2 regions of the Variovorax sp. HJSM1_2 genome follow, and region 2 is predicted to be linked to the other one. Evidence: riboswitches for the same ligand, from Rfam matches in the RefSeq annotation. Region 2 holds a riboswitch; the other holds the start of a gene.

Region 1 (8,217 bases), on a different contig from region 2:
CCGCCGGCGATTTGTGTCTTCGACCCCGACTTCCACGAAGGTGTGGTCGGCATCGTCGCCTCGCGCCTCAAGGACAAGCTGCACCGCCCGACGTTCGTGTTCGCGTCTTCACAGGCACCGGGCAAGGAGCACGAACTCAAGGGCTCGGGCCGTTCCATCCCCGGCTTTCACCTGCGCGATGCACTCGACCTGGTGGCCAAGCGCCACCCCGGTGTGTTGCTGCGTTTTGGTGGCCACGCCATGGCGGCGGGCTGCACCATAAACGAAGAGCAGTTTGAAGTGTTTGAAGAAGCGTTGGCGCAGGTGGCACAAGAGTGGCTGGATGCCGCCACGCTGACCCGCCGCCTGGCCACGGACGGCCCGCTGAACCCCGAATACCGGCGCATCGACCTGGTCGACACGCTGCACCACGAAGTCTGGGGCCAGGGTTTTGCGCCGCCGGTGTTCAGCGAGGAGATTGAAGTGGTGTCACAACGCCTGGTGGGAGAAAAACACCTGGCGCTGAAACTCAAGCACCAGGGCCAGCCGGTCGACGGCATGTGGTTTGGCCACACCGAAATGTTGCCGCCACGCGTAAGGCTGGCCTTCAGGCTGGATGCCGACGAATGGCAGGGCCAGCGCCGCGTGCGTTTTCTGGTGGAAGGTATGGAGGGGCCTTGAGCCCGCGCCGGGCAGCCGACCCCGGTTCGCCCCAGCAGCCTTTGCGCCGGTTTTGACCGGGCAGCTCTACCGCGCAAAACGCCTGCGGTATTCCTGCAGGCTCACGCCCAGGCGACGACTGAAGGCGCGCCGAAAACCGTCCACACTGGCGTAGCCCACCGCATCAGCCAGGCGCTTGGCCGGCACATCGGATTCTTCGGCCATGCGGCGCGCCGCGTCTATGCGCGCGTTCTCGACAAACTCGGCCGGCGTGGTGCCGGCCTCGCTGCGGAAGATGCGCGCGAAGCTGCGTTCACTCATACCCGCGCGCAGCGCCAGCGCCGGCACCGAGAGATCTTCCTTGAGATGCGTCAACACGTGGTCCTGCACCTCGCGCACCGCCGAACGCTCCGAGGTTTGCGCCGCCAGGTGTGCGCTGAACTGGCTTTGCCCGCCCGGCCGCTTGAGAAACATCACCAACTGGCGTGCGACCTGCAGCGCAAGCTCCCGGCCATGGTCATCCTCCACCATGGCAAGCGCGAGGTCCATGCCCGCCGTCACACCGGCCGAGGTGAACAGCTTGTCGTCCCTGACGTAAATGGCGTCGGCTTCCACACTCGCCCGCGGATAGCTTGCGGCCAGGCGGGCCGTGGAATTCCAGTGTGTTGCCACACGCTTGCCATCGAGCAAGCCATGCGCCCCCAGCACAAAAGCGCCGGTGCAGACCGAGCCGTAACGCCGCACGCTGCGCACCTGGCGCTGTAGCCAGCGCTGCAGGTCGGCATCACCGGCCATGTCGTCAATACAGGGGCTGCCGGCCACCAGCAAGGTGTCGATACGGCCGCGCTGCGTGGCCACCGTCGCATCCACCGCCATACACATGCCGCTGCTGCTCTTGAGCATGGCCGCGCCGGTGCTGATGAGCTGCACCTGGTAGGCGCGCGGCTGGACGAGCTGGCGCGAAGCTTCGGCAAAAACGTCTGCGGGCCCGGCAACGTCCAGCAGTTGGAAGCGCGGAAAAGCAAGTATGGCGATACGCATGGCACAAACAGAAAATATGGCGGGCATGGCAGAGTTGGCCCACGGATTGGCTGAAAACGCCTTGCGTTGGCCAACACGCCGTTCAGGGTTTGGCAGAAACTACCAATATCTGCAAATTCTGCCAAAGGAAGCCACTGTGTCAAGCCCATCCACCCACCCTGCCGCGCCGGTGTTGAGTGCGCGCAGCGGCGCCTCGGTGCGCCATCTGCCGGTCAACCTGTTCGGCGCGGTCATGAGCCTTTGCGGCCTGGCCCTGGCGTGGCGGCTGGCGCACCGCAGCCTGGGCGCACCGGCGTGGCTGGCCGAGGCCATCAGCATCTTTGCCGTAGCCGTCTTCGTGCTGGTGTCGTTTGCTTATCTGAGCAAACTGCTCCGACACGCCGACGCCGTCTACGCCGAGTTCCAACACCCGGTGGCCGGCAACTTCTTCGGCACCATCGTCATCAGCCTGCTGTTGCTGTCAGCCGTGGTGGAGCCACACAACGCGCCGCTGGCGCGGGGCATCTGGCTCGCAGGTGTGCTGAGCACGTTCGCCCTGAGCTGGTTGGCCATGTCGCGTTTGTTAAAAGGCCAGGTGGATGCGGCGCACGCCGTGCCGGCCATGTTGATCCCTGGTGTGGCCACACTCGACATTCCGGTGACAGGCACACACATGCCCATGGCCTGGGCGGCTGAGCTGAACCTGATGGCGGGCGCCGTGGGCGCGGTGTTGGCGCTGGTGCTGCTGGTGATGATTGTCAGCCGCCTGGTGCACCGCGACCCGTTGGCGCTGGGCATAACACCATCGCTGATGATTCTGGTCGCGCCTTTTGCGGTGGGTTTTCTCGCCTACAGCAACATCACGGGCGGTGTGGACCGCTTCGCTGGTGTGTTGTTTTACTTCGGGCTGTTCATGTTCGCCGTGTTGGCGCCCAAAGTGTTCCGCCCAAGCGTGGCCTTCACCCCCGCCTGGTGGGCGGTGGGCTTTCCGATGGCAGCACTCGCCAACGCGGCGCTGCGCTACGCAGAATTCCGTGCCAGCCAGCCACTCTGGTTACTGGCGACCTTGCTGCTAGGCCTGTTGAGCGGGGTGCTGGCCGTGCTGACCTTGCGCACCTTGCAGCTCGTGCTGGGCGGCAAGTTGTTCAGATGAGCCCGCACACCTGGCATCAGGCGACTGAGGCCTCTGCGGGTGTGCGTATTTCAGCGGCCACGGTGCTGGTGTCACGCAGCAGCGTGTGGATGTCCAGCAGCATCAACATGCGTTCCTCCACCTGGGCCAGGCCGTTGATATAGGCCGTGTCCACCGGGCCGCTCAGGCTGGGTGCTGGACGCAGCATCTCTTGCGTCAGCGAGACCACATCGTTCACCGCATCCACCACCACCCCCACCACGTGGGTGCGCAGGTCGAGCACGATCACCACGGTCGAGGTGGTGAACACGGCTTGTGCGTTGCCCAGGCGTATGCGCAGGTCGATGATGGGCACGATCACACCACGCAGGTTGACCACACCCAGCACGTCGTCACCGGCCCGCGGCATACGTGTGGGTTGCTCGTAGGAGCGGATTTCCTGCACGCTCAGGATGTCGATGCCGAACTCTTCGGCACCGATGTGAAAGCTCAGGTACTGGCCAGCGGAACTGGACGATTTGCCAACGGCGGCATTCAAACCGGAATCAAGGCCACGCATCAAAAGGTCTCCCAATCATCATCAGAACCGGCTGCCACGGCAGGCGCCTTGGCAGAAGTGAGTCGCGCTGCAGCCACGGGGGCTGTGGGCGCTGGTTTGGTCGGTGCCGCCGCTACCGCGGCTGCGGCCGGTTTGGCCAAGGGTTTGCTCGGCGCAGCCTTGGCGGCAGGCGCCGGGGCTTTTGCCGCCACCGGCGCGCTGGCCTTGGCGGGCGCCTTGAAAGCCGCAGCAGGTTTCACCGCCGCAGCGCGGACGTTGCTGCTGGAGCCCACGTTGAACACCGCCACCACTTCGGCCAGGCGCTGGGCCTGGTCGCGCAGCGCCGATGCGGCAGCGGCCGACTCTTCCACCAAGGCAGCGTTTTGCTGCGTCATCTGGTCAAGGTTGTTCACCGCCTGGTTCACCTGGCCTATGCCGTCACGCTGCTCGCCCGACGAGGCGGTGATTTCGCCAATCAGGTCGGACACACGGCGCACGCTGGTGACGATCTCGCCCATGGTTTCGCCGGCCTGGCTGACCTGGGCCGAGCCCTGCTCCACGGTTTCGACCGAGGCGCCTATCAGTGTCTTGATTTCCTTGGCGGCCTGGGCGCTGCGTTGCGCCAGGCTGCGCACTTCGGAGGCCACCACGGCGAAGCCGCGGCCTTGCTCGCCGGCTCGGGCGGCTTCCACGGCAGCGTTCAACGCCAGGATGTTGGTCTGGAAAGCGATGCCGTCGATCACCCCAATGATGTCGGCAATCTTGCGCGACGAGTCGGTGATCTTCTGCATGCTTTGCACCACGTCGCCCACCACCGCGCCACCACGGCTGGCCGCATCGGCTGCCGTGGCCGCCAACTGGTTGGCCTGGCGTGCGGTGTCGGCCGATTGCGTGACCGTGCTGGTCAGCTCTTCCATGCTGGCCGCGGTCTCTTCCAGGTTGGCGGCGGTTTGTTCGGTACGCGCCGAGAGGTCGTGGTTGCCATTGGCGATTTCGGTCGAAGCGGTAGACACCTCTTCCACACCGGTGCGCACTTCGGACACCAGGCCGCGCAGGCGCTCGGTCATGCCGGCCAGCGCTTGCAGCAGTTGGCCGAATTCGTCCTTGCGGTCCACACGCACGGTTTGCGTCAGGTCGCCATCGCTGATGGCACGCGCCGCATCCACGGCTTGCGCCAGGGGACGCGTGATCGAGCGCACCAGCATCAGCGCCAAACCAACGGCGATCAAAATCACCACCACGGCGCTGACCAACCCGCCAATCACCACCGCACGGCGCGCCGCAACGGCTTCTTCCAGGGCTTTGTCGCGTTGATCTTCCTGCAGCTTGACAAAGGCCTTCAGCGCTTCGATGTAAGCGGCCGAGGTGGGCAGGAACTCCTTCAGCGCGAAGTTGCGGCGCGCTTCGGCGTCACCCGAGGCCTTGACTTCGGGCAGGCGCTTCAACGTGCCCAGCAACACACCGCGCGCGTCACCAACCTTGGCCAGAGCGGCTTTGTCGGCATCGGACAGTTGGCGTTCGCGGATCTTCTTGCTGACGTCGGTGATCAACAGGCTGCCGGCGTCCTGGCGCTCCTGGAAAAACTTTTCAATGGTTGGATCGGTGCTGGCAATACCCGCGAGCGAGCGTTCGGTATTGGTCTCGGTCAGCCCTTGCCAGCGCTGGGCCGAGGTGATGTTGGCCTCGTACAACTGCACATCCGCCAAGGCCTTTTCCATGGTCTGGGTGGAACGGCTCTGCGTCCACGCGGCTACCGCCAACAACACCAGCAGCAGGCCCAGTATCGTGCCCCACAACTTATGGGTGACGCGGATATCGTTCAATTTCATCTCAAATCTTTCGAATTCCTGCCCGCGAAGCAGAAGAACACCTTCATCCAGGCATTCGCGCACATGCCAGGAACGGATCGTGGCAAAAACAGTCGGGAGAAAGGGTCGTGCAGTCAGCGGAAGCGCCGGTGGCGCGTGGCCTGTGGAAGGCCGGAGAAGCTTGCATCAAGCCGTTCCGCAGTCAGCAACTCCGCTGTCGTGGCTCTTGTTTGACGCGAAGATGCGCCTGCAACAAGCCGTAGACCGGTAGCTTTGCGACCCCGTCTTTCGATCGGGTGTGCCCATGACAAAGCGCATTTTAAAGGGTTTGCCCAAGCTTGTACGATTTGTAACATCTCCCTCGGCGCCACTCGGCATTGGCAGCGGTACTTGTTTTACCGGTTGAACAACAACCGCCTGCCAGCCGGCTTTTGCTTGGCTGCGGAAACCCTTACATTCGTCACCGCCCTGAGATCGTCAACACGTTCTGACAACCACAGCCCGTACCGTGAAAACCTTCACCCTGCTCAAAACCCTCTCCGTGCTGGCCCTCACGGCCGTGCTTTCGCTGCAGGCGGCGGCACAAGGCCCGGCCACCAAACCCATCACGCTGATCGTGCCCTACCCCGCCGGCGGCGTGGTGGATTACCAGGCCCGGCTTTTGGCCCCGGGCTTGCGGCGCAGCCTCTTGCACGATGTGGTGATAGAAAACATCTCGGGTGCAGCAGGCGCCATAGGATTGCAGCGCCTGGCCTCGGCCCCTGGCGACAGCCAGGAGATGGCCATAGGCACGGACAGCGACCTGCTGCTGGCGCCCATGGTGAACAGCGACATCAGGTTCAGCCCGGCGCAATTTCGCCTCGTTGGCCCTATCGCCAGCACCGCGATGGCGGTGGTGGCGGGCCCCCTGCCCCTGCTCAGCCTGGCCGACACCCTGACCCAGGCGCGGCACGACCTCAAACCCCTGAGCTTTGGCAACTACGGCATGGGCTCCAATTCGCAGTTGCTGGCGCAGGAGTTGACCAGCCGCAGCGGCGTCAACGTACTGCATGTGCCCTACCGCGGCATTGCGCCCTTGCTGCAGGACTTGCTGAGTGGCCAGGTCGACATGGCGTTTGTGCCGCTGGCGGCAGGCATACCCGACCTGGTGAACGCCGGAAAACTACGCCTGTTGGCAGTTGCTTCGCGCCAGCGCCACCGCAACTTCCCGCAAACGCCCACACTTTCCGAAGCCACCGGCCTGCCAGGCCTGGAGCACCGCAGCTGGAGTGGTCTGGTGGTGCCACGCGCCACCTCCGCCGCAGCCGTTGCACGCCTGCATACGGCGCTGCAGGAGACGCTAGCTGACGGCGAAGTCCGCAGCCAGTTCGACAAAAGCGGACTGGAAACCGGCCCCATCATCAGTGTGGCGCAAGCCCAGGCGTTTCTGGACAGCGAGATCGAACGTTATCGGCAGCTTCTCGCCAACAAGGGTGCCGACGGCGGCAATGCGCGGCGCTAAAACCGTTGGGTGGCAGTGTGATCACCCAAGCTCAACACCCCACCCCGCGAATGCCCTTTGGGGATAGGCCGGTGTCACAAGCAGGGGTGATGCGCGGTGTGCACTGGGACGGCATTCTGGCGACAGAAGCAATTCGCTTCCTCGTCTGAAAAAAGGACTGCCATGAACCCACCCCACACCACGGCCGCAAGCAACATCCCCGGCTACACCCTGGGCCAGCCCGGTTCTGCACATTCACCCATGAGTGAACAGGACTTTGCGCTGCTGAAAACAACACTGCTGTTCTCGGAAGATGACCTGCGCCATCTGCGCATGGCGGCTGAAGTTCTGGCGGACCAGGTGGAAGACGTGCTGGACGTCTGGTATGGCTTCGTCGGCGCCAACCCCCATTTGCTGCGCTATTTCAATGGTCCGTCCGGTACGCCGGATGCGGCCTATCTTGCAGCCGTACGGCAACGCTTTGCGGCGTGGATTCTGGACACCACACATGCCCACTACGACCGCGCCTGGCTGGACTACCAGTACGAAATCGGCCTGCGGCATACCCGGCACAAAAAGAACAAGACCGACGGCGTGGCCTCGCCCTCGGAGGTGATTCACCTGCGCTACCTCATCGCTTTCGTGGTGCCGCTGAGCCTCACCATGAAACCGTTCCTGGCGAAAAAAGGCCACAGTGCACAAGACGTGGAGAACATGCACCTCGCCTGGTTCAAAGCGGTCACGCTGACGGCGGCTTTATGGGCCCAGGCCTATGTGCCGGCACAAGACTATTGACGCCTGTGGCGCAACATGCAGCACCTGCTGGCGGGACTGGCGGTGATCGCGGCCTGGGCGGTCTTCGTCTTGCATGTGCTGGACGCCCAGCCGCTGGCCGGGCGCTAGAAGGCCATGAGCCGGCTAGACCTTTTGCGGCGCCAACAGCTGCGCCACCTGGCGCGCACGCAAAACATCGGCGGTGCGGCCACCTTCCTGGAAATGCGCCAGTGCCTGCAGCAACTCCAGCCGTGCTTCATCCAGCGCCGCCTTTTCGTACAGCAGCTCCGCCAGATCGGTGGCGCTGCGCAAGCGCCATGCGGTGGCGCCCTGCTGGGTCGCCAGAGCGATGGACTGGCGCAACAAACCTTCGCCCGCACCGCGCTCACCAGCCACACGCCAGGCACGCAGGCCCTGCACCCTCAGTATTTCGGGTGCGCACCAGGCGTTCACCATGGCCTGCGCTCGTGCCACGGCGGCGGCGCCCACATAGTCGGGATGCAGGGTCGCCAGGGTGTCGATCTGGCTGATCTGTATGCCGGACTCATCCAGTACACCGGCCTGGCCCGCAGGCTGGGCACGCTTGAGGATGGCCGCCCGGTACACCCGTGGCCAGGATTGCCAGAACACCAGCGAATGGCCGTCGGCACACTCCTGTAGTTCGTCCACATAGGCCTGGGCCACGGCGTCGTTGCCGCACCACAGCGCGATCGGGCAGGCGCCGTACGCCAGGGCATAGGTCAGCGACAAGGCGTGGTCCACGGCCTTGGCCGCATCTACTGCGTCCTGCGCCGCCTGCATGGCCTGGTCGGGGAAACCTTGCAGC
Region 2 (8,217 bases):
TAGGCCGAGTAGATGTAGGCGTCGGGTTCGCTGCGCGCCATCTGCTGCAGCTCGCGGCGGTAGGTCGATTGGCCCTGGGTGTAGAGCAGCTCGGTGACGATCTTGCCGCCGAGCTTTTCAAACTCTTCCTTGAAGCCGTGCACCACGCCTTGGCCGTAGGCGTTGTTCGGCGCCAGCATGGCGACCTTGCGGTAACCCAGGGCCCAGGTGTCGGCGGCGGAGAACTTGTTGCCCAGGTTTTCCAGGCCGATGAGGTTGAACGAGGTCGCACCCAGGTCGCGGATCTTCACGCTGGTGCTGGCGATGTTGATGTGTGCCACACCTTCCTTCACCAGGTATTGGGCCATGGGCAGGGTGATGCCGGACGAGTATTCACCAATGACGACGGGCACCTTGTCCACACTGACCAGCTTGCGCGCGGCGTTGAGCGCGGTGGTGGCGTTGCCGCCGGAGTCTTCGACGATGACGTTGAACTTCTTGCCGAGCACGCCGCCCTTGGCGTTGACGTGTTCCACGGCCAGCGCGACGGCACGGCGCACGTCTTCGCCCACGGTGGCGTTCGAACCGGTCAACGACAACACGGCACCCATGGAGACGGTTTCCTGGGCGTGGGCCACAGGCGCGAGGGTGCTGAGCGCGAACAGCAGCGGCAGCGACAGAAGCACGGGACGAAGGCGAGCTTTCATGAAATTCTCCGGCAAAAAATATCCAAGTTGATGAAATTAGTAGCCAAATTTTGTATCTTTGAATCCAATGATTACAAAATTGGATCCAATTATAATGAGCAGTCACCACACGAAGTCAATACCGAATCCAATGAACGACTTGGATGTGCCATCCATGAACTGAGATGACACGTTCCGGTGATAAGGTGCAGCATGGCGATTACCAAAGGGCAGCAGCCCGTACACCAAACCATCCGTAGCGTGTTGCGCGCGGAAATCCTCAGCGGCGTGCTGCCAGGCGGCACGGCCTTGCGGCAAGACACCTTGGCCGCGCGTTTTGGCGCCAGCCGCATCCCCGTGCGCGAGGCTTTGCGCCAGCTTGAATTCGAAGGTTTGGTGGTCCACCAGCAAAACCGTGGTGTCACCGTGGCACGCATGACGGTGGAGCAGATCTGCGAGTTGCTCGACATCCGTGTGGCGCTGGAATGCCATGCCGCCAAGCTGGCCGTACCGAATATGGTGGAGCGCGACTTCGAGGCCATGGACCAGATCCTGGACGCCTACCAGGCCTCGACCGATGTCTCCGAATGGGCCGAATACAACCGCCGCTTCCACCTGGCCTTGTCGGCTCCGGCGAACAATCGCCGGCTACGCCGCCTGATCGAGGAATATTGCTTGAACACCGACCGCTACACCCATGTGGCGATGTCGGTGGCCACGGGCAAAGATCACCCGCAGGCCGACCACCGCGCCTTGGTGGCGGCATGCCGTGCGCGTGATGTACCGGCGGTGGTGGAGTTGCTGGAGCGGCACATCATGGACACCAAACGCGAACTGCTGGCCAGCGCGCGTGCGGCCTCGCGGGACAACGAAGCGCAGGACTCGGGTTTGTCTTCGTTGGCCGCGACCGAGGCGATTTCAGTGATCCTGGACTGAGCACAAAGCTGTGCATTTTTTCGCGCTCGCGGCGTTGATTGATGCGTCAATTACGCCGTGCTGCGAAACTTGTAACAACAGCGTTACCATCAACACTGGGCATACCCTCTGAAAAGAGGCGACGCAAAGCCACCACCTAAAGATGCCAGGCCAGCCTGCGCATCCACGGTAGCGGGGCTGCATGGGCGCAAGGCGCCCATACACACGCACAGGAGCCCGTTGCCATATGGCTGCGGGCTTTGTTTTTGGCGCCGTCGAATGCCCGTAGATCGGATTTGTCAGTCCTTCATTCACGGAGCTTTTTTCCATGCCTTTGACCGTTGGTCGCGCCTTCAAGCTTTACGCGCTCGCCGCTTCCCTGAGTCTTTCCGCCCTGGCCCACGCGGCCCACCCGCTGGACTTCCTGACGCCGGAGCAGCGAGTGTTCATGATGAACAAGTTCCTGCAGTCGCAAGAAGAGTTGAAAGGGCGCCCGGGACAGGCCGGCGCGGTCGATGGCAGCGGCGCCACACCATTGACACCAGAGCAGCGTGTGAAGTTGTTGAACTGGTTCGTCACCGGCAAGTCTGGTGACGAGTCCGTGGCAGCGGACGCGGCGGCAAGTGTTGGCGTCCACAAGCTGCCTGCTGCGGCCGTGCTGCCGCTGGCGGTGTCTGCGGCTTCAGTGCCTCAGCCTGCGGTGCCGCCGCCCGCCAGTGCGGCGGCACCGGGAGAAGCTGACATTGCTGCGTTGTTCGACAAGTGGCCGGCATTGACACAAGGCGTGAGCTTCGAGCGTTTCCGCGACGGATTCGCGATTGACGGTGCACGTTACCTCGACCCCGAGGGCCGCATCACGTCTTACGGATTTGATGCCAGCACGGGTGACTTCACCTACCTGGCGCAAACCGGCGCGGGCCAGTTCGTGCTCAAGAGCGGCCGCGCCGCCAGCGGCGCCGAACCGATCGAGATCGCCAAGGCCGAGTCGCGCGGCGGCATGTGGAGCGTGGTGTCCGCCAGCGGCAAGAAGTTCTCCGGCCAGCGCCTGATTCCCCTGGCGCGCGGCTTTATCGTAGCGCGCGACAACACCGGCTACCGCTACGTGCCGGGCAAGGGCATGACCTCGTTTGCCGCGCCAGAAGCTTTCTCCATCGCGTCGCTGCAAAGCGGCAACGTTTCGGGCACCGGCTACCTGCTGCTGGAGCGCAACCCGGAACAGCAGGCCGGGGCGAACAACAGCCTGGGCGCGCTGATCGGCAGCGTCAAGGCGCTGGGCAGCACCTTGGGCATGACACGCAAGGACGATTACGCGCTGCTCAACATCGACAACCGCAAGCTGGTGCCGATCAACATCGCGATCGAAGACAAACAGGTGCAGATCATGAGCGCCTGCCGCCAGCGCAACTTCATGATGGCCGAATGCCAGCGCATGGATTCGTACGAGAGCCTGTTCCAGGCCAACGGCGCGCCCAACATGACGCATTACTTCTGGCGTATCAATTGGTTCAATGCGGAAGGCCGGCCCATCCTGGTGTCGCAGGAAGGCGGCCTGACGCAGGTGGTGGCGGCGGACCTCGGCAGCGGCCAGAAAACCGCCTTGTTTGAGCGTGCCATGGGCATCGCCTCGTTCAGCGCCGTGCAGGGCAAAGACGGCAAGATCGCCGTCACCGCACAAATGGGCTTCAGTTCAGAAAAGAAGGAAGACGTTGTGACGCTGCTCGACGCTGCACCCGTGGTGGCGGCAGCGAAGTGATGCTTTTGTCCTGAGCGAGCAGGGCGCGAGGGCGCCATGCTCGGGTGTCAGACATTGGAGGCGTCCTTGGTGCCGGGCAGCCGTTGGCCCAGGTCCTTGGCGCCCTGGATAAAAGCAGCGTTGACCGCCTGCAGCGTGACATCGTTGAAGTGCCGGCCTACCTCGGATTCCAGAAAATCGGCGTAGGCTTGCAAGGTCTCCATAGGGATGTCCTGGTACATGGTGGCAAAGGAGGCGATGGAGAACGCCGCATAAAGCGTGAGCATCTGCGGGCGTTGGGCCGCGAGTTGGGCGCGTATTTCACTTTCGGTGACGGCCGCGCTTTCGGGTTGCACCAAACGTGCGCCCTGCATCATGGCGATGGCGATGTTGCCCGAGGTCTCCAGCATGAACTCGGCGGATCGGGTGGCTTGCACCATGCGTACCAACAAGGCCTTTCGGGCATCCGGCAAGGCGTCGAACAACACGCGGCCTTCGCGCATGCTGGCGTCGGGACTGACGATCTTCTTGGCGGCATCGACTTCCGCCTGGCGTACGGCCTGGCCCTGAGGCGAGTCAAACCAGCGCAGCAATGTGGCCACCTGCTCGGGCTTCAAGTTTTGCGCGAGCACCTTGGTGCTGGTCGCGCGCAACAACTCGGGCCCGAAAGCCCGCCCCATGGCGGCGGACGCGCGTTGGGCTTCCGAACTCGTCGCCGTGGAATCCGACTGCTTCAGCCGCTGTGCGAATCCAGCCTCGGCCTGGGCCCCCATCTGCCCAAGCTGGTCCCAGAGGCCGGCCTTGTGCATCAGCTCTTCTGCGACTTTGGTGTCGATCTCGGCATGTGCCAAGCCGCTCATGAAAAGTGCAGCGGCCAGCAAGGCCAGACGTAGTTTTCGAGTCATTTTTTCCCCGCTCAGGCTGTTGAAGAGCGCGCCCACAGGTTGAGTCCGCCGTCCACCGCATGTTTGTCTATGGCCGTCAGTTCTTCGGCCGAGAACACGCTTTGCTTGAGCGCACCCACCAGTTCGGTGATCTGTTCGGGGCGGCTGGCGCCGATCAGCGCGGAGGTGACGCGCGGGTCGCGCAGCACCCAGGCCACGGCCATCTGCGCCAGGCTTTGGCCGCGTTCAGCGGCGATGTCGTTCAGCGCTTTGACGCGGGCGATGTTTTCTGCTGCCAAATGGTCCTGCTTGAAGGTGCCGCCGCCGGCGCGGTTGATGCGTGCATCGGCCGGCACACCATTCAGGTATTTGGTGGTCAGCAGGCCCTGGGCCAAGGCGCTGAAGGCGATGCAGCCGACGCCGGTGCTTTCCAGCGTGTCCAGCAGTTCCTCTTCGACCCAGCGGTTGAGCATGTTGTACGAGGGCTGGTGGATCAGGCAGGGCACACCCATGTCGCGCAGCAGCGCCGTGGCTTCGCGGGTTTTGCCGGCGGAGTAGCTGGAGAGTCCCACATAAAGGGCTTTGCCCTGCTTCACGGCCGTGGCCAGTGCACCCATGGTTTCTTCCAGCGGGGTTTCGGGGTCGAAGCGGTGCGAGTAGAAGATGTCAACGTAGTCCAGCCCCATGCGCTTCAGGCTTTGGTCCAGGCTGGACAGCACGTACTTGCGCGAGCCGCCGCTGCCGTAAGGGCCGGGCCACATGTCATAACCGGCCTTGGTGGAGATCAGCAACTCGTCGCGGTAGGGCCGGAAATCGCGGCGCAGGTGTTCGCCGAAGTTGATCTCGGCCGCGCCAGCGGTGGGGCCGTAGTTGTTGGCCAGATCGAAATGTGTAATGCCCAGGTCAAACGCCGTGCGCAGCATGGCGCGCTGGCTCTCGAAAGGGGTGGCGTCGCCGAAGTTATGCCACAGGCCTAGCGTGATGGCCGGTAGTTTGAGCCCGCTTTGCCCGCTGCGGCGGTAGGCCATGGTGTCATAACGGTTGGCGGCGGCGGAATAGGGCATGCGGGTGTCTCCTGCGGGTGAATGGGATGAGGTCAATTCATTCTAGGGAGCGCGTTTTCCCCCGGCGTGACGGCCCGTGCAAAGCCGTCCGCCCCGCAGGGATTCCATAGACACCAGGGCTTCAGTTCAGCGTGAGACTGGCTTCGCCAATGCCCGGGAACACCGTGCGCACCGTGCCCGGCGCGCTGAGCCTGAGCAGGCCACACCAACTGCCGGTGGTGAGAATGCTGCCGGCGGGCACCGTGCCGTGGCGCTCGGCCACATGGCGCAGCCATAGCGGCACCACCCACAGCGGGTCGCCTGTGGGGTGTGAGCCGGTGTAGCTGCGCTGGTCGCCATGGGGTTTGCCATCGACATAGACCTCGCAGGTTTGCGCCGCCCAATCGCTTGCGCTGCGCGCGGTGAAGGCTTGCCACGCGCCCAGCGTCAGCGCGCCGTGCACTTGCATGTCGGCGGTGCGCAGCAGGGGCGCCACGTCCGTGCCTTGTTGCCAGCGGCTGTCCACCAGTTCAATCGACACGGCCATGCCGTCGAGTACGTCGGCCAGGTTGGCCACACTGATGCTGGCGGCTTGCGTGGCACTGAGGCTGGTGCCCACACGCACGGCCACTTCGGCTTCGAAGGTGTGTAGGAAGTGGCCGCTCCATGGGCGGACGGCGGGCGAGGTCTGCACTCCCTCAGACGGCAGCGGCGCATAGCTGGCGGGGCTGCCGGTGTTGGGTGCGCCGCCCTTCCAGTGTGTTGGTGCCGGGCCGGGGAACCAGCCCAGCGTGGCGGCTACGGCGTCTTGTACGGCGTAGGCAGTGCCGATGTCGGGCACGGCCACTTCCCAGCCTGCGGCGTCCACGGCGGTATGCGAACGGCGGGCTGCAGCCAATGCAAGCGCCAGCGAGAGGACCGATTTTTCCATGTCAAAGCCTTTGTTGAACAGGCATCGAGTATCCGGGCAAGCGCGGCATGTGTGTACCGGGGCGCTCGCTTGAGGATGGAATGGCGTTGGGCAGGTTCGGCCATGATGGACAAGTGCTTGCTCTCTGATACATACTCGTTTACAGGTGCGAAAGGTTTCGTGGAGCTTGTCTACGGTCTGTTCAGGCTCTTACCGGATGTTGTTCAACGTTCTTGCAACCGGGCAAACACTTGAGTAATTTACCGAGCAGTTCTCAAAAGCCTATCGTTTTGGTGGTTGACGACACGCTCGACAACCTCTTGCTGGTGTCGGAGCTGCTCAAAGAGCTCTACAAGGTGAAGATTGCCAACAGCGGCATGAAGGCCTTGGCCATGGCGCATGCACAGCCGCAGCCGGACCTGATTCTGCTGGACATCATGATGCCCGAGATGTCGGGTTACGAGGTCTGTGCCCAGCTCAAGCAGGACCCCGCCACGCGGCACATCCCGGTCATCTTCCTGACGGCGCTGAACAACACCGAGGAAGAAAAAAAGGGCCTGGAACTCGGGGCCGTGGACTTCATCACCAAGCCCATGAATCCGCCGATTGTGTTGGCACGTGTGGGCACGCAGTTGCAGGTGAAGGCCGCAGCGGATTTCTTGCGCGACAAGAACGAATACCTGGAGACCGAAGTGCAGCGGCGCGGGCGCGAACTTGCCGCCATCCAGGACGTCACCATCCTCGCCATGGCCTCGCTGGCGGAAACCCGGGACAGCGACACCGGCAACCATATTCGGCGCACCCAGCATTACATCCGCTTGCTGGCCACGCAACTGCGCCAGCACCCGCGTTTCGAGGCCTACCTGAACGAGCAGACGATTGACATGCTGTACAAGTCGGCCCCCTTGCACGACATCGGCAAGGTGGGCATTCCGGATCGGATCTTGCTTAAGCCGGGGCGCTTCGAACCGCACGAATTCGAAATCATGAAGACCCATTGCCGGCTTGGCCGGGATGCCATTCAGCACGCGGAAGCCAGCCTGGGGACGGAGGTGGCTTTTCTGCGATACGCCAAGGAAATCGCCTACGGCCACCAGGAAAAGTGGGATGGCAGCGGTTATCCCGAGGGTTTGGCGGGTGACCAGATTCCGATCTCCGCCCGGCTGATGGCCGTGGCCGATGTGTACGACGCGCTCATCAGTCGCCGCGTCTACAAGGAGGGCATGTCGCATGACAGTGCGGTGGCCGTGATCACCCAGGGGCGTGGCAGCCATTTCGACCCGGACATGGTGGACGCCTTTGTCGCCGTGGCTGACCAGTTTCAGCAGATCGCACTCACCTTTGCCGACAGTGACGGTGAGCTGGCCGAAAAAGCTGAAACCTTGAAGCTCATCCGAGGGTGAGCGGGCGTGCAGCCATCGGCTAGCCTGACCCGCATGTTGCAGCGTCCGCGAACGCTCTGGACGCTGGTGCTGGTGTTTGCCTGCCTGGTGGCCAGTGTGGTGTGGTGGAGCGATCAGCGCTTGCGCGCATACCAGCGCCTGGACCTGCTGCAAACCGAGTCGCGGCGCAGCAGTGTGGAGCTGATGTCGGCTACCTTGAATGGCAGCTTGATGGGGGCGGTTGCACTGCTGGGTTTGCTGGACGGCAACATCAAGGCAGAGGCCGATAAATGGGTGCCCGGCTGGGACGAGGCCGTGGTACCGGTGCTGGCCACGGTGGGGCAGGCCTACAACGCCGACGGGGTGTTCGTCGTAGGGCGCGATGGCAAGGTGGCCTCATCGTGGGAAAAGGCTGGCCCGCTCATGACCGGCACAGAAGTCGGTTTTCGCCCCTATGTCCAATTGGCGATGAAGGGGCAGACGAGCATTTATGCGGCGGTCAGCCTGGTGCGTGGTGAACGCTCGCTGTTCTACTCGGCGCCGGTGTTCTTCAATCAGGTGCGTGAGTCGTTTGGGACCGGAGCTGTGGTCGCGCGCACCTCGCTGGCGCGTGTGGATCAACTGCTGACCAGCAAGTTCGACGCCGCCATGCTGTTGTCGCCGCAGGGTATTGTGTTTGCGGCCAG

What was found. A riboswitch is a leader RNA that binds a small molecule or an ion and turns the genes downstream of it on or off. The one in region 2 is predicted to bind cyclic di-GMP.
Region 1: it holds a riboswitch for cyclic di-GMP, as region 2 does, so the genes downstream of both, ACFQ95_RS02035 (methyl-accepting chemotaxis protein) here and ACFQ95_RS22575 (hypothetical protein) in region 2, are expected to answer to the same signal.

What each region holds. Positions count from the first base shown of each region.
Region 1 is NZ_JBMOXA010000001.1:440,727-448,943, reverse strand. It holds gene recJ (single-stranded-DNA-specific exonuclease RecJ) at 1-660, shown strand, start outside; gene ACFQ95_RS02050 (GlxA family transcriptional regulator) at 727-1,680, opposite strand; gene ACFQ95_RS02045 (SLAC1 anion channel family protein) at 1,817-2,812, shown strand; gene ACFQ95_RS02040 (chemotaxis protein CheW) at 2,829-3,350, opposite strand; gene ACFQ95_RS02035 (methyl-accepting chemotaxis protein) at 3,350-5,158, opposite strand; cyclic di-GMP riboswitch class I at 5,339-5,450, opposite strand; gene ACFQ95_RS02030 (Bug family tripartite tricarboxylate transporter substrate binding protein) at 5,646-6,638, shown strand; gene ACFQ95_RS02025 (protoglobin domain-containing protein) at 6,801-7,412, shown strand; gene ACFQ95_RS02020 (ATP-binding protein) at 7,536-8,217, opposite strand, start outside.
Region 2 is NZ_JBMOXA010000031.1:261-8,477, forward strand. It holds partial or broken gene ACFQ95_RS22565 (ABC transporter substrate-binding protein) at 1-686, opposite strand, end outside; gene ACFQ95_RS22570 (GntR family transcriptional regulator) at 879-1,601, shown strand; cyclic di-GMP riboswitch class I at 1,690-1,786, shown strand; gene ACFQ95_RS22575 (hypothetical protein) at 1,909-3,333, shown strand; gene ACFQ95_RS22580 (hypothetical protein) at 3,381-4,217, opposite strand; gene mgrA (L-glyceraldehyde 3-phosphate reductase) at 4,229-5,260, opposite strand; gene ACFQ95_RS22590 (fumarylacetoacetate hydrolase family protein) at 5,382-6,170, opposite strand; gene ACFQ95_RS22595 (response regulator) at 6,401-7,552, shown strand; gene ACFQ95_RS22600 (GAF domain-containing protein) at 7,586-8,217, shown strand, end outside.